Regions from separate parts of the Stenotrophomonas sp. YJH_SMC_17 genome, predicted to be linked through region 3. Evidence: predicted binding sites of a transcription regulator. Region 3 holds the regulator's gene; each other region holds the start of a gene.
What was found. Region 3 encodes FliA, which starts transcription of late flagellar genes. Its sites were predicted from a motif close to TAAAGTTTNNCNNNCNNNGGCCGATAA; they were not measured.
Positions count from the first base shown of each region.

Region 1: a site for FliA is predicted at 6,375-6,401, ahead of AC5P8Z_RS11265 (methyl-accepting chemotaxis protein). Genes of this name have one in related genera too.
Region 2: a site for FliA is predicted at 2,409-2,435, ahead of AC5P8Z_RS12795 (methyl-accepting chemotaxis protein). Genes of this name have one in related genera too.
Region 4: a site for FliA is predicted at 2,501-2,527, ahead of AC5P8Z_RS09220 (methyl-accepting chemotaxis protein). Genes of this name have one in related genera too.

Region 1 is NZ_JCAFUU010000003.1:325,268-332,707, reverse strand. Features, by position in the region: gene mdoH (glucans biosynthesis glucosyltransferase MdoH) at 1-248, opposite strand, end outside; gene AC5P8Z_RS11280 (TonB-dependent receptor domain-containing protein) at 744-2,789, shown strand; gene AC5P8Z_RS11275 (hypothetical protein) at 2,850-3,023, opposite strand; gene AC5P8Z_RS11270 (DUF2628 domain-containing protein) at 3,240-3,626, shown strand; gene AC5P8Z_RS11265 (methyl-accepting chemotaxis protein) at 3,725-6,256, opposite strand; gene AC5P8Z_RS11260 (NAD-dependent epimerase/dehydratase family protein) at 6,465-7,358, opposite strand.
Region 2 is NZ_JCAFUU010000004.1:23,137-30,576, forward strand. Features, by position in the region: gene AC5P8Z_RS12780 (bifunctional diguanylate cyclase/phosphodiesterase) at 1-226, shown strand, start outside; gene AC5P8Z_RS12785 (hypothetical protein) at 302-808, opposite strand; gene AC5P8Z_RS12790 (hypothetical protein) at 876-1,091, opposite strand; gene AC5P8Z_RS12795 (methyl-accepting chemotaxis protein) at 1,190-2,380, opposite strand; gene hflD (high frequency lysogenization protein HflD) at 2,544-3,158, opposite strand; gene mnmA (tRNA 2-thiouridine(34) synthase MnmA) at 3,155-4,297, opposite strand; gene AC5P8Z_RS12810 (NUDIX hydrolase) at 4,294-4,755, opposite strand; gene AC5P8Z_RS12815 (hypothetical protein) at 4,757-5,227, opposite strand; gene clpS (ATP-dependent Clp protease adapter ClpS) at 5,340-5,666, shown strand; gene AC5P8Z_RS12825 (APH(6) family putative aminoglycoside O-phosphotransferase) at 5,834-6,646, opposite strand; gene clpA (ATP-dependent Clp protease ATP-binding subunit ClpA) at 6,785-7,440, shown strand, end outside.
Region 3 is NZ_JCAFUU010000012.1:6,720-14,159, reverse strand. Features, by position in the region: gene flhF (flagellar biosynthesis GTPase FlhF) at 1-1,279, shown strand, start outside; gene AC5P8Z_RS19390 (MinD/ParA family ATP-binding protein) at 1,266-2,153, shown strand; gene AC5P8Z_RS19385 (RNA polymerase sigma factor FliA) at 2,150-2,893, shown strand; gene cheY (chemotaxis response regulator CheY) at 2,951-3,343, shown strand; gene AC5P8Z_RS19375 (protein phosphatase CheZ) at 3,343-3,948, shown strand; gene AC5P8Z_RS19370 (chemotaxis protein CheA) at 3,951-5,762, shown strand; gene AC5P8Z_RS19365 (flagellar motor protein) at 5,876-6,616, shown strand; gene motD (flagellar motor protein MotD) at 6,618-7,440, shown strand, end outside.
Region 4 is NZ_JCAFUU010000002.1:897,656-905,095, reverse strand. Features, by position in the region: gene AC5P8Z_RS09225 (GGDEF domain-containing protein) at 1-446, shown strand, start outside; gene AC5P8Z_RS09220 (methyl-accepting chemotaxis protein) at 443-2,269, opposite strand; partial or broken gene AC5P8Z_RS09215 (hypothetical protein) at 2,714-3,407, shown strand; gene AC5P8Z_RS09210 (putative quinol monooxygenase) at 3,462-3,752, shown strand; gene AC5P8Z_RS09205 (hypothetical protein) at 3,694-3,996, opposite strand; gene AC5P8Z_RS09200 (efflux transporter outer membrane subunit) at 4,075-5,466, opposite strand; gene AC5P8Z_RS09195 (efflux RND transporter periplasmic adaptor subunit) at 5,453-6,616, opposite strand; gene AC5P8Z_RS09190 (efflux RND transporter permease subunit) at 6,609-7,440, opposite strand, start outside.

The DNA.
Region 1 (7,440 bases), on a different contig from region 3:
ATGCCATTGGCCGACAGCACCCGCCACATCATGCGGGTGGCGATGGCGGTCATGGCCAGGGTGCCGCCGAAGATGTAGAACCGGCGCAGGCCGATCAGGCGTGGCGAGGTTCGGTGGCGACGGACCTTCAGCGCACCCTCGCGCAGGGTCTGCTCGGGCATCGGCAGCGGTGATTCGGCGGGCAGCAGCGCCCAGCCGGCGTCGAGCCGGGGTGCATCCGCTTCTGCGTGGATGGTTTGCCCCCCCATCACCGCTTACTCCCCACGGTCGGCATGGCCGGCCGTCCCGGCCGGGCTGCATGCACGAGGGTTCCCGGCGCGCCTTCCCGGCGCCCGCACTTGTCCTGGCTGTGCCGGCCCTTGGCCGCACAGTCGCTGTCTGTCACTACCGGAACCCACACGATCTCCAACGGGGCGGAATCGAAAATGCGGCCCAGTCTAGGGCGCCGGATGTAAGCCGAGTGCGAAGGTCTACGCCGGGATTTATCCCCATTCAGCAAACAGCAGGCGACGCCGCGCCCTGCGGCGCGATGTCGCTTCTTTGCATGGTGTACTGGATCGTAACAAACGCGAACGGTTATCATTTCATTAACCAGGCAGGTCACCGTCTTCCGGACGGCTGAGACCCACCCAGCTGCGCCGGCCCGAACCGAGCGCCCTACGACCCATGGAAGGGGGGCCTGCCTGCTTGTCTGCGCGCGCCCGTCGCTTCCATCCGGTCCCTCTCATCCGATGGAAGCCGTCATGTCCCAGCTGTCCCGTTCCCGTTCCGCGCGCCTGCCGCGCACTCGCCTGGCCAGTGCCCTGGCCACCGCCTGCCTGCTGACCGTGCCCGGCCTTGCCGCCGCCGAGGCCAGCGCCGATGCCTCCACCAAGGACCTGGATACCGTGGTGGTGACCGCTTCGGGCAACCAGCAGTGGATCAAGGATGCGCCGGCCAGCATCAGCGTGATCAGCCGCGAGGACATCGCGCGCCAGCCGGTGCACGACCTGGCCACCCTGCTCAGCCGTGTGCCGGGCGTGACCGGCGGCCTCAGCGCCGTCGGCGAGCAGTCCAAGATCAAGCTGCGCGGCATGCCGTCCAACTACACGCTGGTGCTGGTGGACGGCAAGCGCATGGGCAGTTCGGCGTCGACCCACTACCGGCCGGACCTTGGCCGACAGGACCTGAACTGGATTTCGCCCGACCAGATCGAGCGCATCGAAGTGGTGCGCGGGCCGATGTCGTCGCTGTACGGTTCCGATGCCATGGGCGGCGTGATCAACATCATCACCCGGCGCATCGGCGATGAATGGAACGGCAGCGCGACGCACAGCTATACCCGCCCCGGCGATGACAAGCGCGGTGACACCCAGCAGATCGGCGCCACGTTCTCCGGCCCGCTCGGCGAACGCTTTGGCCTGCGCGTCGGTGCCAACAGCATGCGCCGCGACTCGGACCAGTCCAACGGTGGTGTCTACGGCAACGCCTACGCCGGCGAGAAGGATCGCAATGTCGACGCGCTGCTGCAGTGGACGCTCAGCGACGCGCAGGAACTGTCGCTGGAAGCCGGCCATGGCGTGCAGCAGGCCTTCATCGACGCCTCGCTGGAAAAGCAGGATGAAGGCGCCTGGGGTGCCAGCGAACTCAAGCGCAGCTCGCTGGCGCTCAACCACGATGGCACGTGGAGCTTCGGCAATTCGAAGATCAGTGCGTACTGGACCAAGTACAAGAACGACATCGGTGCTACCGGCCGTTCCGAAGCGACCGATACGATCATCGAAGGCAGCCTGACCACGCCATTCACCCTCGGTGTTGAACATCAGTTCGCCGTGGGCGGCCAGTGGAAGCGCCAGGAGCTGACCAACACCGACACCATCGGCCGCGCGCCGATCGACTATGCCGGCAATGCCGTCAGCGGCTCCGATCTGGAAGTGGATACGTGGGCCCTGTTCGTCGAAGACGAGCTGAAACTGCACCGCACCCTGGCGCTGACCCTGGGCGCGCGCCTGGACCATCATGGGAAGTTTGGCGGCCATGTCAGTCCGCGCGCCTACCTGGTCTGGCACCCGGCCGAACAATGGACGATCCGTGGTGGCATTTCCAAGGGCTTCCGCGCGCCCAGCCTGACCGAGAACTCCGCCACCGCCGCCACCCAGTCCGGTGGCCGTGGCTGCACCTCGCTGATCCCGCTGGGCTATACGCGCGGCGGCTGCTACATGGCCGGCAATCCGGACCTGGACCCGGAAACCAGTACCAACCGCGAGATCGGCATCAGCTTCGACAACGACCTGGTCGATGCCGGCCTGACCTACTTCCATACCGACTTCAGGAACAAGATCGAGTACGCCCCGCTGGGCAGGTTCAACGGCATCTGGTGGACGCGCATGAGCAACGTGCAGCGCGCGCGCACCAGCGGCATGGAGGGCAACCTCAATTTCCGCTTCGGCGAGCACTGGCGCTGGCGCACCTCGGCCACCTGGATGAAGGAAGCCAAGAACCTGACCACCGGCCGCAACCTGATCGACACACCGGAATTCTCTGGCTATTCGTCGCTGGACTGGACGCCCGGCACGGTGTTTTCCAGCAGCCTGTCGGCGCAGTACACCGGCAAGCAGACCGGCACGGCGACGACCTTCCTCAAGGCCTACACGCTGTATGACCTGACCGCGGCCTGGAACGTCAACGAGGTGCTGACCCTGCGTGGCGGTGTCAGCAACCTGGCCGACAAGAAGCTGTATGCGGAAGGCTCCACCGACTACTTCGTGGCCGGGCGCAGCTACTTCCTCAGCATGACCGCGCGGTTCTGACCAGCAGCATCCGCCGCGATCGCGCTGGCGACGGGCCAGCGCGATCGGCGGTGTTGCGGATTACTCGCTTTCCAGTGCGGCGGCCGGCGCCGCGCTCTGCACAGCCGCCGTGCGTGCACGGTCCATCGCTACCGCCAGTTGCTGGCGTGCGAGCAGCTGTTGTGCCTGCACCACTTCAGGTGTCGGCAGGAGCACCGGTCCCGGTGCGTTTTCCGGTGTAGCAGGTGTGGTCATGCAGCCTCCATGGACATCCCGCCGCCGCACGGATTCAGCGGGTGCGGCAGCGGAACTGCGCACCCTATCCTAAAAACAAGGCGGGTGGGTGACGGTGCGCCCCTGCGCCGCACCACCATGCAGGATAGAGCGTCACATTTCCGACGCTGCAGGGTGGATTCCTGAACCGGCCGCACCGTATCATGTAAACGTTTTCCCACAAGGACGTGTACGTCAATGAACACAGTCGACCTCTCCCGCTTCAGCCCGAAGTGGCAGTTCCGCTTCAACTTCTTCCAGCAGCACGGCGCACCCAAGGAACCGGGTTTCAAGCAGGCCTGGAAGGCGTTGTCCTTCGGCGACCGCCTGAAGGTCAACATCAACTTCTTCGCCTTCTTCTTCGGCTTCATCTACCTGCTCATCCTGGGCATGTGGCGCAAGGCACTGGTGGTGATCGGCATCGGCATCGTGCTGACCATCGTCTCGCTGTTCCTGCCGGATGTCGTCGCGCGTCCACTGTTCATCGCCATGAACTTCCTGGTTGCTTCAAGCACCAACTACAGCTACTACCTGGAGCAGGTGAAGGGTCGCGCCAGCTGGAACCCCTTCGAAGGGATGTTCTGAACCCAAGCCGTCACCGGACCTGGATCCGGTGCGCTGTGACCGGCTGAAACGAAAACGCCCGGCCTTGGCCGGGCGTTTTCATGTGCGCGTAGCGGACCTCAGGCCGCGCGGCGTGCCACGGCCACCGGCTCGGCCTGCAGGCGGAAGCGCGAGACCGCCACCGCCAGTTGCTCGGCCTGCTCTTCCATCGCGCGTGCCGCAGCGCTGGCTTCCTCCACCAGCGCGGCGTTCTGCTGGGTGGTCTCATCCATCTGCACCACGGTCTGGTTGACCTGCTCGATGCCGGCTGACTGTTCGCGCGAGGCGGCCGAGATCTCGGCCATGATCTCGTTGACCCGCCCGACCTGGCCGACGATCTCCTGCATCGTGCGGCCGGCGCCGTGCACCAGCTGCGCTCCGGCACCGACCTGGGCCACCGAAGCATCGATCAGCTCCTTGATTTCCTTCGCGGCACCCGCCGAGCGCTGGGCCAGCGCGCGCACCTCGCTGGCGACCACGGCGAAGCCGCGGCCCTGCTCACCGGCCCGCGCGGCTTCCACCGCCGCGTTCAACGCCAGGATGTTGGTCTGGAACGCGATACCGTCGATCACCGAGATGATCTCGGCGATGCGCTGCGACGATGCTTCGATCTGCTCCATCGTCTGCACCACCTGGCTGACCACCTGGCCACCTTCGCTGGCCACGCCCGCTGCGGAGCCGGCCAGGGTGTTGGCCTGCAGCGCGTGGTCGGCGTTCTGGCGCACGGTGGAGGTCAACTCCTCCATCGACGCGGCCGTTTCTTCCAGGTTGGCCGCCTGCTGTTCGGTGCGGCGCGACAGGTCGCTGTTACCGGCAGCAATCTCACCCGCCGCCAGGCGGATGCTGGCCGCCGACTGCTGGATCTGCCCGACGATCCCGGTCAGCTGCTGCACGGTGCTGTTGGCATCATCGCGCATCACCGCGAACACACCGTGGAAGTCGCCCTGCATGCGCGCGCTCAGGTCGCCTGCGGCAATCGCGCGCAGCAGCGTCGACAGCTCGGCCAGGTTGTGGTCGCTCACCTCCATCATGGTGTTGAGGGTCTGCACCATGCGGCGGAAATCGTGGTCGAAGCGCAGCGCATCACCGCGCACCGCGAAGTCGCCGGCGGCGGCCGCAGCCGCCAGTTGCCGGATCTGCTCATTGATCGCGGCCAGGTTGTGCTTGGTGGTGGCCATGGCGGCGGTGAACACCGCCTTCTCGCCCGGCAGTGCTTCCATGTCCACGCTGAGGTCACCTACGGCGTAGCGCTGCATCACCTCGACCAGGCGCTGGGTGACCGCATTGCTGGAGGCCACCAGCTGGTTGCTGTCGGCCACCATGCGGCCGTACTCGCCCGGAAACGCCGAGGCGTCCATGCGGTAGCTGAGCTCGCCGGCATCGTGGCGGCGCGCCATTTCCGCCTGCGCGGCCATCACGGCCTGCAGCTGGCCACGCATGCCCTGCATCGCCTCCAGCAAGCGGCCCACTTCATCGTTGCTGCGTGCCGGCAGCGTGCTGTCCAGCTTGCCGGCGGCCACGTCGCCCGCCACGCGCACGGCTTCGGCCAGCGGGCGGATCGCCAGGCGGCGCAGCAGCACGTAGACACCGGCACTGAGGGTCAGCGCGGCCACCACGCCAACCAGCAGGGTCAGCCACAGCAGCTGGCGGGCCTCGGCAACGATCACCGCATGCGGCATCACCACGCCCAGCGCGAAGCGCTGCGGGGCATCGCCCACGCGCAGCGGCACGTACACGCGTACGTTGCCGGCCGCGTCCGGGGTGAAGGCTTCAAACCTGCGGTCGGCGGCAATGTCGGCCAGCATGCTGCGGGTCAATGCGTCGCTGCGCGGCTTGCCGATCTCGGCCGCATTGGCCGATGCCAGCACTACGCCCTTGGGCGAGAGCAGTTCGACGCGGCCAGCGCCCATCGGCGTCAGCGTCGCCAGATGCTTCTGCAGCGCCGCCAGCGAGAAGTCCACGGTGAACACACCGAGGAACGTGCCGTTCTCCACGATCGGCGTGCTCAACGTGCTCATCAGCACCTGCTGGCCGGCGATGTCGTAGGCGTAGGGCTCGCTGACCTTGGGCAGCTTGTCGCGGCTGGGCACCACGTACCAGTCGGCCGAACCGTCGGCGGCTTCGGTGTAGTCGGTCATGGTCGACTGCTGCGGCTTGCCGTCATGCCAGGCCCAGTAGCTCATGTAGCGGCCGCTGGCATCGTGCATCTCGGTATTGGCGAACTCGGCATCCTTGCCATCGAAGGCGTTGGCCTCCCACATGGTGCTCTTGCCCAGCCATTCGGGGTGGGTGCGCAGCTGCTCGCCAATCACCGCGGCCAGGCTGGCGCGGTCGGGCACGTCGCCACGCGCGCGCTGGGCCAGCACGGCTTCAACCATCGCATCGTTGCTGGCGAAGGCGGTGCCCAGGTCGGCCGCGACCTGGCGCGCCTCGGCATTGGCCTCGCTGGTCATGGTCTGGCGCGAGGCATCGATCAGGCTGGCGCTGGCCTGGCGATAGATCAGGAACGCCGTCAGGCCGAAGCACAGCAGCGCGATGACGGCGGTACCCAGCATCAGCTTGTGGGCGATGCTGCCCGGGCGGCGGGCAGCGGCGGAACGGGAAGAAGGCATGGAAGGATCCGCAAGGCAGTTCAGGACAACCGGCACCGCAAGGGCACCGCGCAGGCGCGCGATCCATCGCGCAGGCTGCCGGCCGCCGGGGACCGCCCGGCGCTGGAAGCGCACCGGGTTAGCGGCCGCCAGCCCACCAGGTTGAGGCGCCCGGCGTGCACATTCCTGAATCCGCTCAGGGACGAGCCGGAAACCCGTCCCGTCTCCCCTACTCGGCCACCCGGTCCCTGATCCACTCCGCGCGTGGCAACACTTCGATGCTGCCTGAGGCGTACTGCTGCAGCACGTCGTCCGGCCCGAAGCGCGGCTGCCAGCCCAGCTCCCTGCGGATACGGGCACTGTCGTAGACGCGATCGACGCTCAGCGGCAACGGCCAGCCACGGCGCTCGAACTCGGCCAGCAACTGCGGCACGCGCCGGGCCAACACGTTGCGCGGCTGGGTGGCCAGCTCCAGGCAGTCCTCGCGCCGGAACGGTGTCGCCGCGCAGGCGATGTAGCGGTCGAAGGCCGCGCCCTCATCGAGCAGCAACGCCGCATGCGCGCTGGCCACGTCACGCGCGTCAATGCCGCGGTGCAGGCGGAACATCGCCATCCGCTCCGGCGGTTCCGGGAAGCAGCGCCCCATCCGCAGCACGCGCACACTGAACTCCGGCGCAGCGGCGGCTTCAGCCAGGGCCTCGGCCTGCAGTTTGGTGCAGTGGTAGATCGTGCGCGGCAACGGCTCGGTATCCTCGTCGATCCATCGGCACCCCCCCGCCACCACGGCATGGCCGTACAGCGCCGTGGTACTGGTCAGCACGAAGCGCCGAGCACCGGCTTCGCGCGCCGCCTGCAGCAGGTGCGCAGTGGCGTCCACGTTGATCTGCTGGAACACCGTATCCGGTACCAGGCCAACGTGCGGGGCATGCAGGGCCGCGGTATGGATGACCGCGTCGACGCCCTGCACCGCGCGTACGACGGCCTGATGATCGGTGACATCGGCAATGATGCGCGTGGTGGCAAACGGGCTGCGATCCAGGCCCACCACTTCATGGGCAGCCGCCAACGCACCGAAGATCGCGCGCCCGATCCGCCCGGAACTGCCGGTCAACAGAATCTTCATTGAGTCCATTCACTCGAAGCGCCCGGGAACTACCGGGATGCCTCGATTCTAGGCATGCTGCATGTCGTCTGCGATAGGGCGG
Region 2 (7,440 bases), on a different contig from region 3:
CCAGGCGATCGTGCACCTGGGCCACGCGCTGGGCATGAAGGTGGTGGCCGAGGGCGTGGAAACGCACCAGGAAGAAGACATGCTGCGCCGCCAGGGCTGCGACGAGATCCAGGGCTACCTGTACTCGCGCCCGCTCAGCCCGCGTGACCTCGCGCAGTGGCTGCGCCAGCCACAGCCGGTTTCGCTGCGCACCGATGCCAGCGGGGAAGCCGTGCTGGTGCGCTGAGGATCCGCTTTGGCAGGTGCCGACCTGGGTCGGCACGAATGCCTGGGCGCGCGACCATCCACGCATGGCGTGGATCTACCTCGGGAATTCCGCCTTCAACTGCATGCGCAGCGTCTCGACGATGGCCGCATAGCGCCGCTTCTGGACCAGATAGCTGCCCACGAACAGCGGCAGCACCAGCAGCAGCGGCGCCACCATCGGGCGCATCGCCACCAGCGGCAACAGCAGCAGCGAGAGAATCGCCACGAACCAGCTGCAGAGGCCGATCACCCGCACCTCGTGCCGTCGCGCGTTGAGTACGATGCGACCGCGCATCACCGGGAAGTAGCGCAGGCCAAAGCTCGGCGCGAAGCTCTCGCGGAACGCCATGCTGCCATCGGGCAGCGCATGGAAGGTCAGTCGCAGCCACTTGTCCCAAGGCAGGTCACGCTCCAGGCTGCCCAGCGAGAGGCGGGCCTGCATGGCCGGTGACGCCGCAATGCGTTCGTTGAACAGGGTGATGCCCCAGCTGAAATAGCCGGCCACCCAGGCCATCAGAAGGACGGTCTCGATAAGCAGCACTGCGATCAGGGCGATGGCCATCGGTCTTCCATGAACGGGACCGGGGCATCATGCCATGCGGGGCGGCCCATCCACGCAAGGCGTGGATCTACTTCAGCGCTTCCCCATCGAGCCCCAGGTCCCACGCCAGCCCCAGCAGCGCCTCGTCCGCCCGCGACGGGGCAGGGCGAGCATCTGCCAATTGCTGCAGCTCGCGGATCTCTTCGCGGGCGACCTCTTCCAGCTGTTGCAGCTGCTCACGCACGCTCGCGTTGCGCGGGCGTTCGGTGTCGGTGAGGGAGGGCAGGGCGCGGATCAGGGTCATGGTGCGTGTACAGGATGCATCCAACGGCGGGTCACAGGCAAAGGCCCCGGACGAACCGGGGCCTTGCGGGCTGCCGGCGACGGCAGCGGACATCAGGGTCAGAACAGCTCGACGGTGCCGGCGCCCATGCTCTGCTGGGCAACCGGCTTGTGCGGCGGGCGTTCCCACTCGCTGCGCAGTTCGCGCAGGCGGCTGCCGGTGCGCTGCAGGGCAGTGGCGATCTCTTCGTCGAACACGCCGCCATTGCGGTGCAGCAGTTCCTGCAGGGCGACTGCTTCGCGGTTGATCGCCGTCAGGCGGTCCAGGTGGGTGTGCACGCCGCCCAGTGCCTGGGTGGCGATGTCTTCGAACTGCAGGGCGCGCACGGCCTCGGCCACGCTGCCATCGATCGAACGGGCGCACTCGGACACTTCGCGCATGCCGTCGCCCAGCGAAGCGTTGATCTGCGCAACGTTGTCGAGCATCGCCGCCGCTTCCTGGCGGGCTTCGCGGGAGCGGTCCATGTCACGCGAGGCCATGTGCGAGACCGTCTCGCGCACCTTGGCGATGGCGTCCTTGGAGCTGTGCGCCAGCTTGCGGATCTGCTCGTTGAAGGTGGTCGAGCGCTCGGACAGGTTGCGCACTTCGTCAGCGACCACGGCGAAGCCACGACCGGCTTCACCGGCACGCGCCGCTTCGATGGCCGCGTTCAGCGCCAGCAGGTTGGTCTGGTCGGCGATCGACTTGACGTCTTCCAGCAGCGCGAAGATGCCATCCAGGTGCTGCGCCATCTGGTCGATGTGCTGCACGGTGGTGCTGCTCTGGCCGCTGACCTGTTCCAGCGCTTCCACCAGCTGTTCCATGCGGTGGCTGGCGTGCTGGGCGAAACGGGCAACGTCGAGGCCGGCATTGCCTTCATCACCAGCGCGGTCGACGATGCGCGACAGGGCTTGGCTCTGCTGGCGCGACTTGCGGTTCATCGCATCGAAGCTGCCGCCCAGGCTGGACACTGCCTGGCGGATCAGGTCACGGGCGCGTTCCACTTCGCCGCGCGAACCGTCAATCTCGTTGCCGACGAAGTTGCGCAGTTCGGTCAGCAGCTGGTCCTGTTCGCGCAGGACACGGGCGTGTTCGGGGGAACGATGTGCCTGGGCGCGGGTGGTCCACCACGCAAAGCCGAGCCAGCTCAGCGTCATCGTGGTCAGGATCGCCCAGCGCAGGGCGGCCGGCCATTCGAAACCGATGGCGATGGGGAGCAGCAGGGTCAGAGCCAGGGGGGCGGCCAGACGGATGAAAATGCGTGAGTACATGGACGTTCTCGGGAGGTGCACGGAGGATGTATCGGCCGTACCCCCTTTCTCTTTAACGTCGATGTGCCTCGAAGTGCATTCTGAATGCGCCGGTTTTCCGGCGCCCTGGCGGCTTCGGGGTCGGAGCCCTTTCCGTGCCGGGAAGGGATCCGACCCCTCGGGCTCACGCCAGTTGGCGATCCACGGCCTCGATCATCGCCTTGCGGCTGAACAGGAAGTCCCAGTAGCTACCGCCCAGCTGGCGCCACAGCACCGCCGAGCGTACCGCGGCCAGCAGCAGCGCGCGGATCTCGGCCACCACGCCGGCCTGGCCCAGGTAATGGGGGTTGCCCTGCACCATCACCCGCGGCTTGAGGTGGCTGATGGTGTCCGCGTACAGGCCGCCGAGGTTGGACAGCACGTCCGGGTGACCGCTGTCGCCCAGCTCGGTGGCCTGGCGCTGGGCGCGCTCGATGCCCGAGGCGACCTTGTTGACGGTCGCGCCGTCCTGTACGAAACGGCGCTCCAGTTGAAGCACCGACAGGGCCAGCTTGGGCAGGATCGGGTCCTGGCCCTGGTTGCGGAAGTAGTTGTGCAGCAGGCGCAGTCCGGCCTTCAGTGCATGGCGGTCACCGAACACCTCCTGCGGCGAGGACGCATCAACGCGGAACACGCTGTCCACGGCGGTGCGCACGGCGGCGGCGTCGGAATGGCCGGTATCGGCGATACGGCGTACCTGCTGCAGGGCCTGGGCAATGCCGGCCAGGGCCAGGACGCGGTCGTCGACAGTGAAACTCATGCAGCGATTACCTCAAAAGGGGAAGGGGTGGTGCGCAGGCGCTGTTCCAGCGGCGCATCGGTGGCGGCGATCACCGCGCCACCCAGGCACACCTCACCGTCATACAGCACCAGTGATTGACCGGGGGTAACGGCGCGCTGCGGGCGCGCGAAGGTGACCAGCACGCTGCCGTCGTCCAGCACCTCGACCGTACACCGCTCATCGGGTTGGCGGTAGCGGGTCTGTGCCGTGCACTCAAACCGGCGGGCGGGGGGCGCGCCGGCAATCCAGTGCGCGGTTTCCGAGCGCAGCCGGTCGGACAGCATCCACTTGCTGTCGCGGTCCTGGTCCACGTACAGCACGTTGCTGGCCACGTCCTTGCCGACCACATACCACGGCGCCGCGGGACGGCCGCGCACGCCGCCGATGTTCAGGCCCTCGCGCTGGCCCAGGGTGAAATAGAACACGCCCGGGTGTTCGGCGATCACGCTGCCGTCGGCCGGGTCGAGGATCTGGCCGGGCTTGGCCGGCAGGTAGCGGCCGAGGAACTCGCGGAAGTCGCGCTCGCCGATGAAGCAGATGCCGGTGGAGTCCTTCTTGGCGTGGGTCGGCAGGCTGACGTCGCGCGCGATCCGTCGCAGGTCGGTCTTTTCCAGGTCGCCGATCGGGAACAGGGTGGCCGACAGCTGTTCCTGGCCCAGCTGGTGCAGGAAGTAGCTCTGGTCCTTGGAGCGGTCGGCACCGCGCAGCAGCAGCCACTGGTGGCCGCGCTGGGCGACGCGTGCGTAGTGGCCGGTGGCGATGCGCTCGGCGCCGAGCTCGCGGGCGGCATCCAGGAAATGCTTGAACTTCACTTCCCGGTTGCACAGCACGTCCGGATTGGGCGTGCGGCCGGCGGCGTACTCGGCCAGGAAGTGTTCGAACACGCCCTGCCAGTACTCGCTGGAGAAATCGCGGAAGTGGAAGGGGATGCCGAGCAGGCCGCACACCGCCACCGCATCGCGGCGGTCGTCCTCGGCGCGGCAGTCGCCGCTGCCATCGTCGGCCCAGTTCTGCATGAACAGGCCGGCCACGGCCTGACCCTGCTGTACCAGGCGCCAGGCGGCGACCGAAGAGTCGACGCCACCAGAGACGCCCACCATCACGCGCGGAGTGCTCATGCGACCTCCCGGACCAGGGAAAGCGGGTGGCGCTGGCCACCCAGGTAATCGGCCACTACCTGCCACACCAGCGGGCTGCGCAGGCGTTCACCGGCGGCCCGCAGCTCGGCCGGCGTCAACCACAGGGCGCGGTCGATGCCGGTGTCCAGCGGCTGCGCCGGGTCGTGCGAGACCGGGCGGGCCGCATAGCAGAAGCGCAGGAAGGCAGTACCGTCACCGGCGGTCCACTGGTAGCAGCCAATGAAGTGGGTCAGCTGCACCGTCCAGCCGGTTTCCTCGCGGGTCTCGCGCAGGGCTGCCTCGGCCAGGCTTTCGCCCGGCTCGAGGTGGCCGGCCGGCTGGTTCAGCACCTGGCGGCCGTCGATGGTCTCTTCAACCAGCAGCACGCGCCCGCCGTCTACCACGACCGTGGCGACGGTGGCATGCGGTGCCCAGCGCAGGTCCGGCGTGGCGTTCAACTCAGAACTCGTCCTTCTTGGTCAGTTCCAGCTCCATCGCGTCGGCGGAGCGGATGGCCGCATCAATGGCGTCGCTGAGCTGGTCGGCCGTGGCATCGGCGTCGATCTTCACCACGAACATGGCGGTGGTGTCCTGCTTCACCCAGCCCCCCATCTTGGCATCCTGCGAGTCTTCCAGCAGGCGGTTGGCCACGGCCACCGGGAACTGCTTGGTCTTGGCGCTGTACGCGGGCGACCAGATCTCGCGGATGTTGTGGCTGCCGAAATCCTCCACCGACGAACGCACGTAGACCATCTGGGTGCGGTCACCCTCGACGTCGAAGACCATGCGGTAATCGCCGTCCTCGTCGACTTCGTAGGCGTAGCCCAGCTTGTCCAGGTGGCGGGCCACGGCCTTGTCGGCCTCCGCTGCGGCAGCGGAGCCGGTGGCAGCCAGGGCGATCAGCAGGGTGGAGAGAAGGGTCCTTTTCATGAAGATCCTGTGAAGCAATACTGAGGGAAAGTGCAATTGTGACGGCGGCCGCGCGTGCCGTCCAATGTGCGGCAGGCCGACGCAGGCTCGCCCGAGCCTCTATAATGGGCAGATGCCTCATGAGTCTTCCCCTGATTCCCAGCACGAGCACGGCGTTGCCGTAGAGCCCGCGCGCCCGGAAGTGGCGCCGCCGCCGTTCTACCAAGTGATGCTGCTCAACGACGACTACACCCCGATGGATTTCGTGGTGGACGTCCTGCAGCAGTTCTTCAGCATGGACCTGGACAAGGCCACGCAGGTGATGCTGCACGTCCACACCCGCGGCCGCGGTGTGTGCGGGGTGTTCACCCGTGAAGTGGCCGAGACCAAGGTTGCCCAGGTCAACGAGTATTCGCGGATGAACCAGCATCCGTTGCTGTGCACGATGGAAAAGGCCTGACCGGCTTTTGGTGCGGGCCTATCTGCGCCTGGCGCGGTGCGCCCGCCGAGGCGGGCACCTACCAGGGCGGAGGCCTGTGGGGCCGAGCACGCGCTCGGCTGCTGTTCGCCCAGGCATGCAGATTTCAGCCAGAAGCAGCCGAGCGCAGGCTCGGCTCTACCGCTGGGTCACGCTTCCGCGAGTGCCTCCAGTGCCATCCGCGCCACCGTCTCATCGATGTCAGCCGTGTCGCCGTCATCCCGGAACCACACCGCCGACAATCCCGTGCTGGCCGCGATCCAGCGCAGCAGGCGCGTGCGTTCCAGCTCCGCCAGCGCCGTGACCCGTTCAAGGCGAGCCACAAACCGTTCCGGCCGCGTCGCGACATGGATGCCCGGGCCGCAGAGATCCGGGTTGCTGAACAGCGTGGTGTAGTCGAAGGCGCGGTCGCCCAGCAGCCGCTTCGGGTCGATCGCCAGCCAGCCACGTGCGCCGAAATCGAGCACGTTGTCGTGGTGCAGGTCGCCGTGCAGCGGCCGGATCTCCTGCTCTTCCTGCAGCAGCCCTTCCGCCAGTGATCTGCACTGTTCCAGCAGTGGCGGCAGCGCAGCCCTTGGCTGCAGCAGGTCGGCGAACCATGTACGCAGGCAGACCAGCTCCGCTGGCGGTGCGCTCCGTGGCCGGTGCAGCCGCTGCAGGACCTGGCACAGGATCGTGGTGCAGGTGTCATCGTCGCCCTTGATCGAGCGTTGCCGCAGCGAATCGCCGCTGGCGCGTTCGACCAGGATCGCCGGTCCCTCGTGGGCCAGCAGGCGGGCAGCACCGTCACCGTTCCACCAGCGCAGCAGGCGATGGGCGTTCTGCTCCTCGGGTTCGTCGCTGACCTTCAGCATCGCCGGTTCGCCGGCGTCGGTCAGCACCGGCCAGAGCCGGGCGCGGGGCGTTTCGATGGCGCGGCCATCACGCCGCAATCGCCAGCGGCTCAGGTAGGGTTCGCTCATGCTGGGCGGGCTGTCCTGGAGTGAATGAAGATCAAGCGATGTGTACTGCTAACGCCATCTGAACGCAGCAATCCGCTAGGGTGATGGAAATCGCGTAGTCAGGCCGCATATTGTCCCCATCTGCCGCCGGAGTAATCCATGTTCAGCAAAGACCTCGAACACACCATCGGCCAGTGCTACAAGCGCGCCCGTGAGGCCCGGCATGAGTTCATGACGGTCGAACACCTGCTGTTGGCACTGCTCGACAACCCGTCCGCCCAGGCCGTACTGAAGGCCTGTGGTGCCGACGCCGAACGCCTGCGCCAGGAGCTGGAGCAGGCCATCGAGGCCTCCGTGTCCCGCCTGGCCGAAGATGACGGCCGCGACACACAGCCGACCCTGGGCTTCCAGCGCGTGCTGCAGCGGGCCGTTTACCACGTGCAGTCCTCGGGCAAGAAAGAGGTCACCGGCGCCAACGTGCTGGTCGCCATCTTCGGCGAAAAGGACTCCCACGCCGTCTACTACCTCAACCAGCAGGACGTCACTCGCCTGGATGTGGTCAATTACCTGTCCCACGGCATCGCCAAGCTGGGCGAGGAAGGCGAGCAGCCATCTTCTTCCTCCGAGGGCGAGGGCCGCATGGAGGGCGGCGATGGCGAGCCGAAGGGCGATGCCCTGACCGAGTTCGCCAGCAACCTCAACGAGCAGGCCCGGGCTGGCCGCATCGACCCGCTGGTCGGTCGCGCCGACGAGATCGAGCGCACCATCCAGGTCCTGTGCCGCCGCCGCAAGAACAACCCGCTGTACGTGGGTGA
Region 3 (7,440 bases):
CCTGGACAGCGCCGACGAGATCGTGCCGACCCGCGGCAGCACCGGCTTCGCCGCGACCCTGGCCCGCGCTGCCGTCAATGAACCGGCGCTGCCCGAACAGATCTTCGCCCCGTTCGCCGAGGCCATCGTTGCACCGGCACCGGCCGCCAGCGCGCCAGCCAACCGTGCCCGCTTCCAGATCGACCCGCCGCACGAGATGCATCACGAAAGCGCGGCCCCCGCCGTGCAGCCGCCGCCGCTGCCGGGCGCGGCTCCAACCGAAGCACAGCCGGAGATCGCCGCCAGCGAACCGGCAGTGGCCGACACCGTCATCGAAACCTCGCCGGAGCCCACCCTCGCCCCGGCCCCGGTGCTGACCGTGGTCGCCCAGGACGACGCCGAGATCCGCCAGCTGCGCCAGGAAGTGGCCGGCATGCGCCAGGTGATCGAGCGCGAGATGAACCGCTTCACCGACGAGCGCCTGCGTGGCTGCCCGGTGCGCGCCACCGCGCTGGACCTGATGGACGAGTACGGTTTCGACGCCGGCCTGGCCCGCGACGTGGCCATGCAGATCCCGCTGGAGACCGAAGCCCACCGTGGCCGTGGCCTGATGCTGGGGCTGATCTCGCGCAAGCTGCCGATCGCCCCGGTCGACCCGCTGGAGGAAGGCGGCGTGATTGCCCTGGTCGGCCCGACCGGCGCCGGCAAGACCACCACCATCGCCAAGCTGGCCTCGCGCTTCGCCGAGAAGCACGCGCCGCGTGACGTGGCCCTGGTGACCACCGACACCACCCGCATCGGCGCCCGCGAACAGCTGTACGGCTACGGCCGCCAGCTCGGCATCGCCGTGCACGAGGCCAACAGCGGCACCGACCTGGACCAGCTGCTGGAACGCCTGAAGGACTACAAGCTGGTGCTGATCGACACCGCCGGGCTGGGCCCGCGCGACCGCGCACTGGCCGCCCAGCTGCAGTGGCTGCGCGCCGCCCGCCAGGTCCGCACCCTGCTGGTGCTGCCGGCCAACACCAGCTTCGGCGACATGGACGAGGTGGTCCGCCGCTTCGGCGCCGCCAACCTGCAGGGCCTGGTACTGAGCAAGCTGGACGAGACCGGCCGCTTCGGCAACGCCCTGTCGGTAGCCGTGGACCATGCCCTGCCGATCACCTGGGTGACCGATGGCCAGGACGTTCCGGACGACCTGCACCGGGCCAGTGCAGCCAATCTTGTACTTCGCCTTGAAGATTTGCGCCGAGCGGCCGATATGCCCTGCAACCCGGAGTTGAACCATGCCGTCGCGTGAGTACGCCAAGCTGACCAAGACCTTCCCGCTGTCGGCCACCCGCAGCGAGCCGCTCGGCCCTGTGCGCACCATCGCCGTGACCGGCGGCAAGGGCGGCGTGGGCAAGACCAATGTCTCGGCCAACCTGGCCGTGGCACTGGCCGGCATGGGCAAGCGCACGCTGCTGCTGGACGCCGACCTTGGCCTGGCCAACATCGACGTGATCCTGGGGCTGAACCCCACCTTCACGCTGGCCGACCTGGTCGCCGGCCGCTGCTCGCTGGACGACGTCATCGTCGAAGGCCCGAATGGCGTGCTGGTGGTCCCGGCCGCGTCCGGCCGCCGGCACATGGCCGAGCTGGCCCCGGCCGAGCATGTCGGCCTGGTCAACGTGTTCTCCGAACTGGAACGCGAGCTGGACATCATGGTGGTCGACACCGCCGCCGGCATCACCGACGGCGTGCTGACCTTCTGCCAGGCCGCGCAGGACACCGTGGTGGTGGTCTGTGACGAACCGGCCTCGATCACCGATGCCTACGCGCTGATCAAGGTGCTGTCACGCGAGCGCGGCGTGGACCGCATCCAGGTGGTGGCCAACATGGTGCGCGATCCCAACGAAGGCCGCGTGCTGTACGAGAAGCTGACCCGCGTCTGCGAGAAGTTCCTTGCCGATGTCTCGCTGAACTACCTGGGCTGCGTGCCGCAGGATGACTGGCTGCGCCTGTCGGTGCAGCGCCAGCAGCCGGTGGTGAAGGCTTATCCGTCCAGCCCGGCCGCGCTGGCGATCACCGAGATTGCCCGCCGCACCGCCCGCTGGCAGGCGCCGACCGAGCCGCGTGGCGGCGTCGAGTTCTTCCTCGAGCGCATCCTCAAGCAGCGCGGGGTGGCCGCATGAAAGGCGCAGCCCAGTACCGGGAGGTCCAGCGCTCGGCAGCCAACGAGGTCATCGCCCAGCACTCGGATCTGGTGCGGCGCATCGCCCACCACCTGGCTGCGCGGTTGCCGGCCAGCGTCGAAGTGGACGACCTGATCCAGGCCGGCATGATGGGCCTGATCGAAGCCTCGCGCAGCTATGACGCCGACCAGGGCGCCTCGTTCGAGACCTATGCCTCGATCCGCATCCGTGGCTCGATGATCGACGAGATCCGCCGCGGCGACTGGGTGCCGCGTTCGGTGCACCGCCGTGCGCGTGACGCCGCCGCCACCATCCGCCGCCTCGAACAGAGCAGCGGCCGTGCCGCCAGCGCCACCGAAGTGGCCGCGGCGATGGAGATGCCGTTGCCAGAGTACCTGCGGTTGATGGAAGACGCCGCACGCGGCCAGGTGCTGAGCCTGGAATCGCGCATCGAGGACCAGGGCGAGCTGGACACCGTCGCCCAGGGCGGCCCGACCCCACAGCAGGTGCTGGAGCGCGGCGAATTCGGCCGCGAGCTGGGCAAGGCCATCGGCCACCTGCCCGAGCGCGAACAGCTGGTGCTCTCGCTGTACTACGAGCAGGAGCTGAACCTGAAGGAGATCGGCGCAGTGCTCGGCGTGAGCGAATCGCGGGTCTGCCAGATCCACGGCCAGGCGGTACTGCGCCTGCGGGGCCGACTGAAGATATTCGAGGCGGTCGACGCCGGCCTTGAAGAATGAACATCCCCGAGGCGGCTGCCCCCGGCCGCCCGGAATGAACAACAAAGGAACTCTGCTTTGAACAAGAACATGCGCATCCTGATCGTCGACGACTTTTCGACCATGCGTCGCATCGTCAAGAACCTGCTGGGCGATCTGGGCTTCACCAACACCGCCGAAGCCGAGGACGGGCATGCCGCGCTGTCGTTGCTGCAGAGCCAGCCGTTCGATTTCGTGGTCACCGACTGGAACATGCCGGTGATGACCGGCATCGAGCTGCTGAAGGCGATCCGCGCCGACGCCAAGCTGAAAACGCTGCCTGTGCTGATGGTCACCGCCGAAGCCAAGCGCGAGCAGATCATCGAAGCGGCACAGAGCGGCGTCAACGGCTACATCATCAAGCCGTTCACCGCGCAGACGCTGGAAGAGAAGCTGGGCAAGATCTTCGAACGCCTGGCGGCCAGCGCCTGATGGATACCACGGTCGACAGGAACGCCCTCGCCCTGCGCCTGCAGGAAGCCCTGGACGCGCTGGAGTCCGGTGACGAAGCCGCTTGGCGGCAACGCATCGACGGACTGGTCGCGCTGCGCACGCAGCCGATGATGAGCGGCCTTTCGCGGCTGGCCCGCGAGCTGGGTCAGGCGCTGGGTGAACTGCCGACCGTGCCGAGCGAAGCCGGTGAACTGGACGACGCCTGCGCACGCCTGGACCACGTGGTGGCGATGACCGAACAGGCCACCCACCGCACCCTGGACCTGGCCGAGGAATGCCGCAGCCTGACCGAACAGCTGCGCGCCGAAGGCCTGCAGCCCGGCCAGGACGCGCAGCTCGAGCGCATCCGCCACAACCTCACCGAAATCGCCCTGACCCAGAGCTACCAGGACCTGACCGGACAGATCATCCGGCGCGTGGTCGGCATCGTGCGCCGCGTACACGAAGGTTTCGGCGCACTCGGCCTGCCGCCGGAACAGCATCGCACCGACCCGGAACTGGCCGGGCCGGCACTGAAGGGACTGGACCGCCACGCGGTCTCGCAGAACGACGCCGACGACCTGTTGTCGGATCTGGGGCTGTAACCATGAGCGCGGTATCCGACGACATCACTGCCGATTTCATCATCGAGGCACAGGAAATCCTGGACCGCCTGGGCGAACAGCTGGTGTCGCTGGAGCAGGCGCCGCAGGACAGCGAGCAGCTCAACGCGGTGTTCCGCGGCTACCACACGCTCAAGGGCGGCGCCGGCTTCCTCGGCGTCACCGCCATGGTCGAGCTGTGCCACGCCGCCGAAGAAGCACTGGGGATCGCGCGCGCCGGGCAGGCCGTGCTGCAGGCCCATCACTTCGACGCCGCCCAGCAATCGCTGGACTACCTGCAGTCAATGCTCGACGCGGTGTCGTCGGGCACCGAACCGGGCTACGCCCCGCCGGAGCTGATCGCCCAGTTCGACATGCACGGTGGCGGTACCGCGGCCCCGAGCGCCGCCGCACCGGCTGCCGCTGGCGGCGACCTGATCACCGAAGACGAATTCGAGGCCCTGCTCGACCAGCTGCACGGCGGCAACCCGCCGACTGCGGTCGCACCGGCGAAGAAGGCGGACGATGGATTGATCAGCGAAGACGAGTTCGAAGCCCTGCTCGACCAGCTGCATGGTGGCGCCGCGCCCGGCAGCAAGCCGGTCGCTGCCCCGCCGGCGCCTCGCCCAGCGGCCGCCGCTCCGGCAGCCAAGCCCGCCGCCAAACCGCTGGCCGAAGCCGAGCACACCGTGCGCGTGGATACCAAGCGCCTGGATGCGATCGTCAACCTGATCGGCGAACTGGTGCTGTCACGCAACCGCCTGAAGACCCTGCGCGCACGCCTGCGCGATGAGGAGCTGGACCGCGCTGTATCGACGCTGGACATTGCCACTGCCCGCCTGCAGTCGGCGGTGATGCGCACCCGCATGCAGCCGGTCGGCAAGGTGTTCTCGCGCTTTCCCAAGGTCGCCCGCGATGTCGCCCGCTCGCTCAAGAAGGAAGTGGACCTGGAGCTGATCGGCGCCGAGACCGAGCTGGACCGCAACCTGGTCGAAGCGCTGGCCGATCCGCTGGTGCACCTGGTCCGCAACGCCATCGACCACGGCGTGGAAATGCCCGAGCTGCGCGAGGCCCAGGGCAAGCCGCGGATGGGCCACGTGCGCCTGTCCGCCCAGCAGGAAGGTGACTACGTCAGTATCGAGGTGCAGGACGATGGCGCCGGCATCGACCCGGAAAAGCTGCGCGCCAAGGCGCGCGAGAAGGGCCTGATCGACCCGGAAGCCGCCGCCCGCCTGAGCAGCGAGGAGTGCCTGCACCTGGTGTTCCTGCCCGGCTTCTCGACCAAGCAGCAGGTCACCGATATTTCCGGCCGTGGCGTCGGCATGGACGTGGTGCAGTCGCGCATCCGCGAACTGAGCGGCCAGATCCAGATCCAGTCGGAACTGGGTCGTGGCAGCCGCTTCCTGATCCGCGTGCCGCTGACCCTGGCGATCCTGCCGACCTTGCTGGTGCAGGCCGGCGAGGACGTCTATGCACTGCCGCTGGCCCGCGTGATGGAGGTGCTGCACGCGCCCCGGACCTCGCTGGGATGGTTCGATGGCCGCGCCGTGCTTGATCGCCGCTCGCACACCCTGCCGCTGGTCGATCTGCGTCAGTGGCTGGATGTGACGCCGGCCGCCTCGACCCTGCTGACCATCGTGGTGCTGCAGGCCGGCGAAGCACGCTTCGGCCTGGTCGTAGACCAGGTGCGCGGGCGCGAGGAAGTGGTCATCAAGCCCCTGCCGAAGGCCCTTCGCGGCCTGCGCGGTTATGCCGGTGCAACCTTGATCGGCGATGGTCGCATGGCGCTGATCCTGGACGTGGACGGGTTGAGATGACCCCCGTCGTGGTTGCGCCGGGCCATGCCCGGCGACGCGGAAAACTGTGAACTCCGTTGCACCAGATTCTCCCGGTGTCTCAAGTCCCATTCATACAAGCCGATACCGGAACCATGGATAGACTCAGCCTCATTGGACTCTTTCTCGCCCTGGCCTCGCTGGTCGGTGGCAGCATCCTCAAGGGCGCCGGCCTGGCGTCGCTGTGGTCGCCTGCGGCGTTTGTGATCGTCATCGTCGGTACCGTGGCCGCGATCCTGCTGCACACCTCCCCGGCCGTGTTCAAGCATGCGTTCAAGATCGTGCGCTGGGTCGTGCGCCCGCCGCACAGCGATCGCCGCGAACTGATCCAGCAGATCGTCGAGTGGAGCAACATCGCCCGCCGCCAGGGCCTGCTGGGCCTGGAATCGCAGGTGGAAGCGCAACAGGACCCGTTCCTGCGCAAGGGCCTGCAGCTGCTGGTGGACGGCGTCGAGCCCGAATCGATGCGGCACATGCTGGAAATCGAACTGGGCAGCCAGGAACACCAGGACCAGGCCGGCGCCAAGGTCTTCGAGGCGATGGGCATCTACGCGCCCACGCTGGGCATCATCGGCGCCGTGCTCGGCCTGATCGCGGTCATGAAGAACCTGGCCGACCCGAGCAAGCTGGGCCACGGCATCGCTGCCGCGTTCACCGCCACCATCTACGGCATCGCCTCGGCCAACCTGCTGTTCCTGCCGATCGCTGCAAAGCTCAAGAGTGTGATCTCGCACAACACCCGCGACCGCGAGATGGTCATCGAAGGCCTGATCTCGATCGCCCAGGGCGAGAACCCGCGCAACATCGAAACCAACCTCTCCGGCTTCCTGCACTGACATGGCCCGCCGCAAGCACCACGAAGAGCACGCCAACCACGAAGCATGGGCGATCCCCTATGCCGACCTGATGACGCTGCTGCTCGCCTTCTTCGTGGTCATGTACGCGATCTCCTCGGTCAACGAGGGCAAGTACCGGATCATGGCCGACGCACTCACCGATGCCTTCGGGGGTGCGCCGCGCACGATCAACCCGGTGCAGGTCGGCAACAAGCAGGTGCAGGGCGGCGGCTGGGACAGCCCCTCGGTGATCAAGTCCGGCACCAAGATCGGCCCGTCCGCGCCGGCGCCCTCGCACGATCCGACCCTGCTGCCGTCGATGGCCTCGCAGATGCGCATGCCCGTGTCGGTGCACAACCAGGAGCAGATCGCCCGCGCCGAGCGCCAGCTCAACAGCATCGCCGACCGCCTCACCGCCGCGCTGGCGCCGCTGATCGACCGCGGCATGATCAGCGTGCGCCGTACCGAGCTGTGGATCGAGGTCGAGATCAACAGCGACATCCTGTTCCCGACCGGCTCGGCCGCGCTGGACGTGCATGCACGTCAGACGCTGGCCAGCCTGGCCGAGGTGCTGCGAGACGTGCCCAACAGCGTGCGCGTGGAAGGCCACACCGACAACGTGCCGATCGCCACCGCCACCTTCCCCTCGAACTGGGAACTGTCGGCCGGGCGCGCGGCCAGCGTGGTCCACCTGTTCGCCGACCAGGGCGTGCAGCCGTCGCGGCTGGCGATGGTCGGCTACGGCCAGTTCCGCCCGCGCGAAGACAACGACAGTGCGCAGGGCCGCAACCGCAACCGCCGGGTGATGGTCATCATCCTGGCCG
Region 4 (7,440 bases), on a different contig from region 3:
AGGGGCGGGGCCTGGCCGTGCTGATGATCGACATCGACCACTTCAAGCGGCTCAACGACACCTACGGGCACCCGGAAGGTGACCGCCGCCTGCGTGCCGTCGTCGGCATCCTCGATGGCTGCCTGCAGCGAGGAGATGACCTGCTGGCCCGCTACGGGGGCGAGGAGTTCATCGCGGCCCTGCCATCGCCCGAGGCGATGCACGCGCTGCATCTGGGAGAACGCCTGCGTGCTGCGGTCGAAAGCGCTGCACTACCCGCTGCCGAGGGCCATGTGACCATCAGCGTGGGCGTGGCCTGGCAGGCCGCCAGTGATCCGTACGAGCCGGGTAACCTGGTCGACCGTGCCGACCAGGCCCTGTACCGCGCCAAGCATGCCGGGCGAAACCGCGTGCATCTTGCCCCGGCCCTGCAGGCCCGGGACGCACCCGCTGCCCCGCGCGCCTAGACCACCCGCAGGGTTGCGCCGCCATGCGGATGCCCTGCCCCGTCCTGGACACGGAAACCGGCCACGGTCTGCAGCAGCTGTGCCGACTGCTCTTCCATGCTGCGCGCTGCTGCCGACGCCTCTTCGACCAGGGCAGCATTCTGCTGGGTGCCCTGGTCGATCAGGTCGACCGCCTGGTTCATCTGCTGGATGTCGTCGCTCTGCTGCTGCGAGGCGGTGCTGATCTCGGTCATCAGGTCGCTGACCCGGCGGACATTGGTCACGATCTCGTCCATGGTGCGGCCGGCGCTCTCGACCTGGGCGGTGCCGGCCCCGACGTTGGCCACCGACTCATCGATCAGCTGCTTGATCTCCTTCGCTGCGCTGGCCGAGCGCTGCGACAGCTCGCGGATCTCGGTGGCGACCACGGCAAATCCACGCCCATGCTCGCCGGCGCGTGCGGCTTCCACCGCTGCGTTCAGTGCGAGGATGTTGGTCTGGAACGCGATGCCGTCGATTACCCCGATGATGTCGACGATGCGCCGCGAGGAGGCATTGATCACCGCCATCGTCTCGACCACCTCATGCACCACGCTACCGCCGCGCGCAGCGACGTCAGCGGCACCGCCGGCCAGCTGGCTGGCCTGGCGCGCGTTGGTGGCAGTGCGCTGCACGGTCTCGGCCAGCCCCTTCATCGATACCGCGGTTTCCTCCAACGAGGCCGCCTGCTGCTCGGTGCGCTGCGACAGGTCACTGTTGCCCTGTGCGATCTCGGTCGCCCCCACCGCAATGGTGTCGGCAGCGAACTTGATCTGACCAATGATCGCTGCCATCGCCTCGACCAGCGCATTCACGCCTTCGCACAGCTCGGCGATCGCGCCCTGCTTGTCGGCCGTGGCAACGCGGCGGGTCAGGTCGCCCTGCTTGGCCGCGGCCACGACTTCGCGGGTCTGCGCCACGGCGCGCTGCATCGCCTGGTTTTCATGCACCTGCGCGGTGATGTCGGTGGCGTACTTGACGACCTTGAACGGCTTGCCGTTGAGGTCGAGGATGGGGTTGTAGGACGCCTGGATCCAGACCTCGCGGCCGCCCTTGCCCAGGCGCCGATACTGCCCGGCGTCGTATTCGCCGCGGCCAAGCTTTTCCCAGAACCGGCGGTACTCATCACTGCCACGATGGCCAGGCTCGACGAACAGCGAGTGGTGCTGTCCGCGCACCTCGTCGAGGCTGTAACCGGTGGTGGCGAGGAAATTGTCGTTGGCCGACAGAATGCGCCCGTCCATGCTGAACTCGATCACCGCCTGCGACTTGCCGATCGCCGCCAGCTGCCCGGCCGAATCAGCCGTCTGCAGCTTCTGCGCGGTGATGTCGGTAGCGAACTTGACCACTTTGTATGGCCGCCCCTGGCGGTCCAGCACCGGGTTGTACGAGGCCTGTATCCAGATCTCGCGCTGGCCCTTGCCGAAGCGGCGATACTGCCCGGCGTCGTACTCGCCACGCCCCAGCCGCGCCCAGAAATCGCGGTATTCGACGCTGCGCGCCTGCTCCGGATCGACGAACAGGGAATGGTGCTTTCCCTGGATCTCCTCCAGCCGATAGCCCACCGCCTGCAGGAAATTGTCATTGGCCTGCAGGATGGTGCCGTCGAGCGCGAATTCGATGACAGCCTGCACCCGATGCAGCGCCGCAACCTGGGCCTCAAGTTCGGAGCGATCGTTCGCTGCAGGCATGGCGCTGGCGCGGTGCTGCGGGGCGAGGACGCCCAGCAGCGCGCGCCACGGCGACCAACGGGTATGCAGCTCGGCTGGCGCCTGCGCGCCTGCCGTGAAGCCTGGAATGAGCATTGTCTGATCCTCGGTGTCCGACAAAGGGTTGCGACCCGACGGGCGGGATGCCCGGCGGCAACTTCAGTTGCTAAGGACTACAGGTACCGGCAGGCACCCCTCGAGCGGCTGGCAAGAACATCTGGTGCGGGTGCGATCGGCATCTGGGAGCGGCGGAACACACAGCGCGGGCCGCCCATCGGGGGCAGCCTGGGGTCCTGCAGCGGGCGACTGGAGCGGGATCCAGAGGGGATATCGGCGATGCCGGCGGCGGCTTTAGCGGAATTCCGCGACTTCCGTCTCAACTTCCGCCGACGCTGCGGTGTACTTCACGGCGTACTCACGCGCTGCGGAAGCGGGTGCAGTTCGAGCCGGTGATGTCTGCATGACCCACGGGAGATACCCCGCCACGTGAAAATGGCGACGTGCAGCCATCTGCAGGAGGTACATCGACAAGGAGATCACATGTTCGTTCGGTTGGACGGCCTCATCCTCCTTGGCCTGTGCAGCACTTGCGCGTTTGCCACCGATGCCGGCTATCGCCCCGCCTTCCAGCCAGACCAGTGAAGGGGCCACCCGCCGGGCGCCCTAACGAAGTTCTGGTCCTCGGCACGCCCCATCTTTCCGGGCTGCCGAAGACCTTCACGCCGGACATTCTGCAGCCGCTGCTCGAGGCCCTGCTTCGGCGGTGGTGCAATGGCTGCGCCTGCCCAAGGACGAACGTCGCACCGCCGACAGCCTGACACCGGAACTGGTGCCGTTCCTCGACAAGCGCACGGCCAAGCGTTACGAGGTGGGCATGATCGCCGGCGTGCTCGCCACGCCTAGACCTGGAGCGCTTACGGTCGGTCGATGACCTCACCGGCGACGCTCCCATCCCGGAAGCACAGAAAAATGCCTGCAGCGCGGCCCTGCAAGCAGCCTGGGACAACCCGGCAAGTGCGGCGCGCTTCACCGCGGACGAGCCGATGAAGGCCAACCTAAGCAAACCCGATGACCTGCTTGCGCTCCATCGCACGACGTGCTGGGCCAGCACCCGGGTAGCCGCATGCTGACCATCGTCGGTGCCTCGCACAGGGGCTACTACGAGGCCTACCTCAACCAGATGCACGATGTGCACCTGGTCAACGCGGACGCAGTATTGCGGCGACGGGGATAGGTGCCGGCCACGCGCCGGCACTATCCTGCAGGGCCCGATCTGCAGGTGCCGGACATGCTGAAAGTGATCGCCGAGGATTTCATCCGTCCCGATGCCGTGGACACCGTGCTGCCGCTGTATCGTGAGCTGGTCGCGTGCACGCAGCGCGAGCCGCTCTGCCTCGGCTATGAACTGTTCGTGGACCAGAAGGATCCGGGTCATTTCATCTTCATCGAACGGTGGCCGGACCGCGCGGCGCTCGACCTGCACTGCGCCAGCGAACATTTCCAGCGCCTTGTGCCCCGGATCAACGCCTTCCAGCGTGCACCGTGCCGGTTCCTGCTGATGGATGCCGCGCCGCTGTAGTGCCCGCATCGATGCCACCACGATTGCGGTGGCCACCTCGCCACAGCAGCACGCTGGCCGCCACCGTGCAGGCCAGCGTCAATAGCAGCGACGCCACCACGCCGCCGTGCAGCAGCGGCAGCATCGCCTGGGCAAGCCGGTCGTCGCGCAATTGTTCCAGACGCAGGCCACTGGCCAGTGCCAGGCACCAGCCCACCATGGCCGGCGCGTAGGCGGCAACGGCATTCCGATTCCAGGTGATCATCCTGCGTTCTCGCTTCCAGATGGGGTTGCGGCGATTGTTCCGCCCCGCCCTCTCACAGGCTGAGACCGCCTGCCGCTGCTACTGCGACCAGCCACCACCGAGCGCGGCCATGAGGGCCGCGCTGGCCTGCAACTGCCGGCTCTGGATGTCCTGCAGACCGAGCTGAGCCTGGCGTGCATCGGTCTGCGCACTGACCACGTCCAGATAGCTGATCGCGCCGCTGGTATAGCGATCATGTGCGATCTGCTCGGCACGCCGCGCGGCGGCCACCGCATCCTGCTCGTGGCCGCGCTGGGCGTCGAGCTGGCGCAGCAGGGTCAATTGGTCTTCCACCTGGCGGATCGCAGCGAGCACGGTGGCGCGGTACTGTGCCGACGCTGCGTCGAACTCCGCATAAGCCTCGGCCTTGGCTGCCTTGCGCCGGCCGCCATCAAACACCGGCAGCGCCGCTAATGGGCCCAGGGCCCAATAGCGGTTGCCTGCGTCGAGCAGCGCGCTGCCACCCGAGGTCTGCCCCCCCAGCAGGCCGCTCACGCTGAGCTGCGGAAACCACGCTGCACGCGCCACGCCGATACCTGCGTTGGCGGCGAACACCCGGCGTTCGGCGGCGGCGATGTCCGGCCGTCGCCGCAGCAGGCTGCTGGGCAGATCGGCCGGCACCGATGGCAGCGACGGCAGGCCCGCATCGGCGACGGCGAAGCCGCTGGCGGGCGCACCGACCAGCTCGGCGATGGCATGCCGCAGCAGCGCGCAGCGTCCGTCGAGCGCGTCCAGGTCGGCCTGCGCGCTGGCCAGCTGGTGCCGCGCGCGGGACACGTCCAGTTCCGAAGCGATCTCGCCGCGGAAGCGGTCCTCGGTCAACGTCAACGCTTGCCGGTAATCCTCGATGCTGCCACGCAGGGTCGCCTGCTGTGCCTGGGCACCGCGCAGCTGCAGATAGAGCCCGGCCAACTGCTGCGACAGGCTCAGCCGTGCGGCAGCCAGATCATCGCCACTGGCCTCGGCGCGCGCCTTGCCCGCGGCAGCAGCGTTGCGCAGGCGCCCCCACAGATCGAGGTCGAACGACAACGAGAACGTCGCGGTGTTGCTGTCATAGATCGCCGGCTGGGTGGCACTGCGCAGGGGCTTGTCATCGGATTGGCGCTGACGCACCGGGCCGGTGCTGAAGCCGATCTGCGGCAAGCGTGCCGCCGCTACCTCACCGGCGGCCGCGCGCGCCGCATCGTAGTGCGCCACGGCCAATGCCAGGCTCGGGCTGGCGGCGATCAACCGCTGCTGCAACTGGTTCAGTACCGGATCCTGGAAGGCGCGCCACCACGCCTGAGGCAAGGGCGCTGGGGTTGCTGCCTCCGCGTGCTCATAGCGGGCGGGCATCGCCACCACCGGCGTCTGGTAAGTCGGCGCCAGCGAGCAGCCCCCCAGCAGCAGGCCGATCACCGCCAGTGTCGCTGTGCGCTCAACTGCGGACATGCGCAGGCTCCGCGTTGCCAGCGACCACGCGCACATGATCGCCCTCGCGCAACGCGTCCGGCGGATTGGGAATGACCCTGTCGCCCGCTTTCAGGCCACGATCCACCCGCAGGGTGCTGCCGAGGTCACTGGCGATGTGGATGTCCCGCAGGTGCACGATGTCGTTGGCATCGACCACCGCCACCTGCGTGCCCTTGGCACGGAAGATCAACACCTCCGCTGGCACGCTCACACCCGCCCCCCCGCCCTGCAGCGGCAACGTCACTTCCGCATAGCTGCCGGGCAACAATGCGCCGTCGGTATTGTCGACCACGAACTGCGCGAGCAACGTACCCGAGCTGCGATCGATCGCGCTGGAATCGCCCTGCAACGTGGCAGTGAAGTGGCGCGCGTCCTGCCCCGGCACCTGCAGCGTGGCCTGCAGGCCAGGGCGGATGCTGGCCGCGCTGTTCTGCGGCACCGGCACCATCAGGCGCAAGCGCCGGGTATCGGCAATGTTGAACAGTTCGCGACCGCTGTCATCGGCGCGGATCAGCTGGCCGACGTCGGTCTGCCGCGAGGTGACCGTACCGTCGAAGGGCGCGCGCAACGTACGGTAGCGCCCCAGTTCCTGCAGCCGTGCATAGTCGGCCTGCGCCGCTTCCACGGTGGCCTGCGCGGCCACCGCATTGGCCTGCTTCTCGTCGGCCTCCTGGCGCGACACCGAGTGACTGCCCAGCATGCCCTGCCAGCGCTCGGCGCTGACCTTGGCCAACGCTGCATCGGCCTGCACCTGCAGCAGATGCGCGTGAGCCTGGGCGATCTGTTGGTCCAGCTCTGGGCTGTCGATCACCGCCAATACCTGCCCGGCCTTCACTGGCTGGCCGATGTCGGCACTCCAGGACTTCAGGTAGCCGCCCACGCGGGCATGGATCGGCGCTTCGGTCCAGGCACTCAGATGCGCCGGCAAGGTCAAGGTACCGGCAGCGCCCTGCTCTCCAGCAGTGACCACCTGCACCGAAGGAACCGCTTGGCGTTCGGTCCAGTCGACCACCGCGTGCGCCTGCTGTGCGCGCAGGGCCAGACCGGCGGCCACCAGCGCCAGCGCCACCGCAGCGGCCAGGACCAGGGGACGGCGCAGCGAACGCTGCGGCAGCAAAGACTCAGACATGCAGGGCTTCTCCGGCAGGAGCAGTACGGGTTTTACGGGAATGGGCCAGCGCGAACACCACAGGCACAAAGATCAGCGTGGCGCAGGTCGCCAGCAGCAGACCACCAATCACCGCGCGACCCAGCGGCGCGTTCTGCTCGGTGGACAGCGCGGTCGGCAACATGCCGAGGATCATCGCCAACGCGGTCATGCACACGGGTCGGAACCGGGTGAACCCGGCTTCCAGCGCGGCTTTGGGGGCATCTCCGTGTTCGGCCAGGCGCTCGCGGCAGAAGCTGACCACCAGGATCGAATTGGCGGTGGCCACGCCCATGCACAGGATGGCGCCGGTCAGCGCCGGCACCGACAGCGTGGTGTGGGTCAGGAACAGCATCCAGACCACACCGGCCAGCCCGGCCGGCAACGCGGTGATGATCACGAACGGGTCGGTCCAGGACTGGAAGTTGATGACGATCAGCAGGTAGATCAGCACGATCGCCGCCAGCAGGCCGTAGCCGAGGCCGGTGAACGCCACATGCAGCGCGTCGATCTGCCCGTGCAGGCCGACCTCGGTGCCGCGCGGACGCTGGCCCGCCATACCGTCGATGACCTTCTGCACGTCCGCCGCCACCGCGCCCAGGTCGCGGCCCTGCACGCTGGCAAACAGATCCAGCGTGGGCTGCACGTTGTAGTGGGTGACCACCGCGGAACTGGAGCCGCGCTGGATGTCAGCCAGGCCGCCCAGCACCTGCGGCGTGCCGCTGCTGCCGGTCACCGGCAGCGCCTGCAGTGCGGCCAGGCTGTCCATGCGGTATTGCGGCGTGGCCGCCACGACGCTGTAGGAA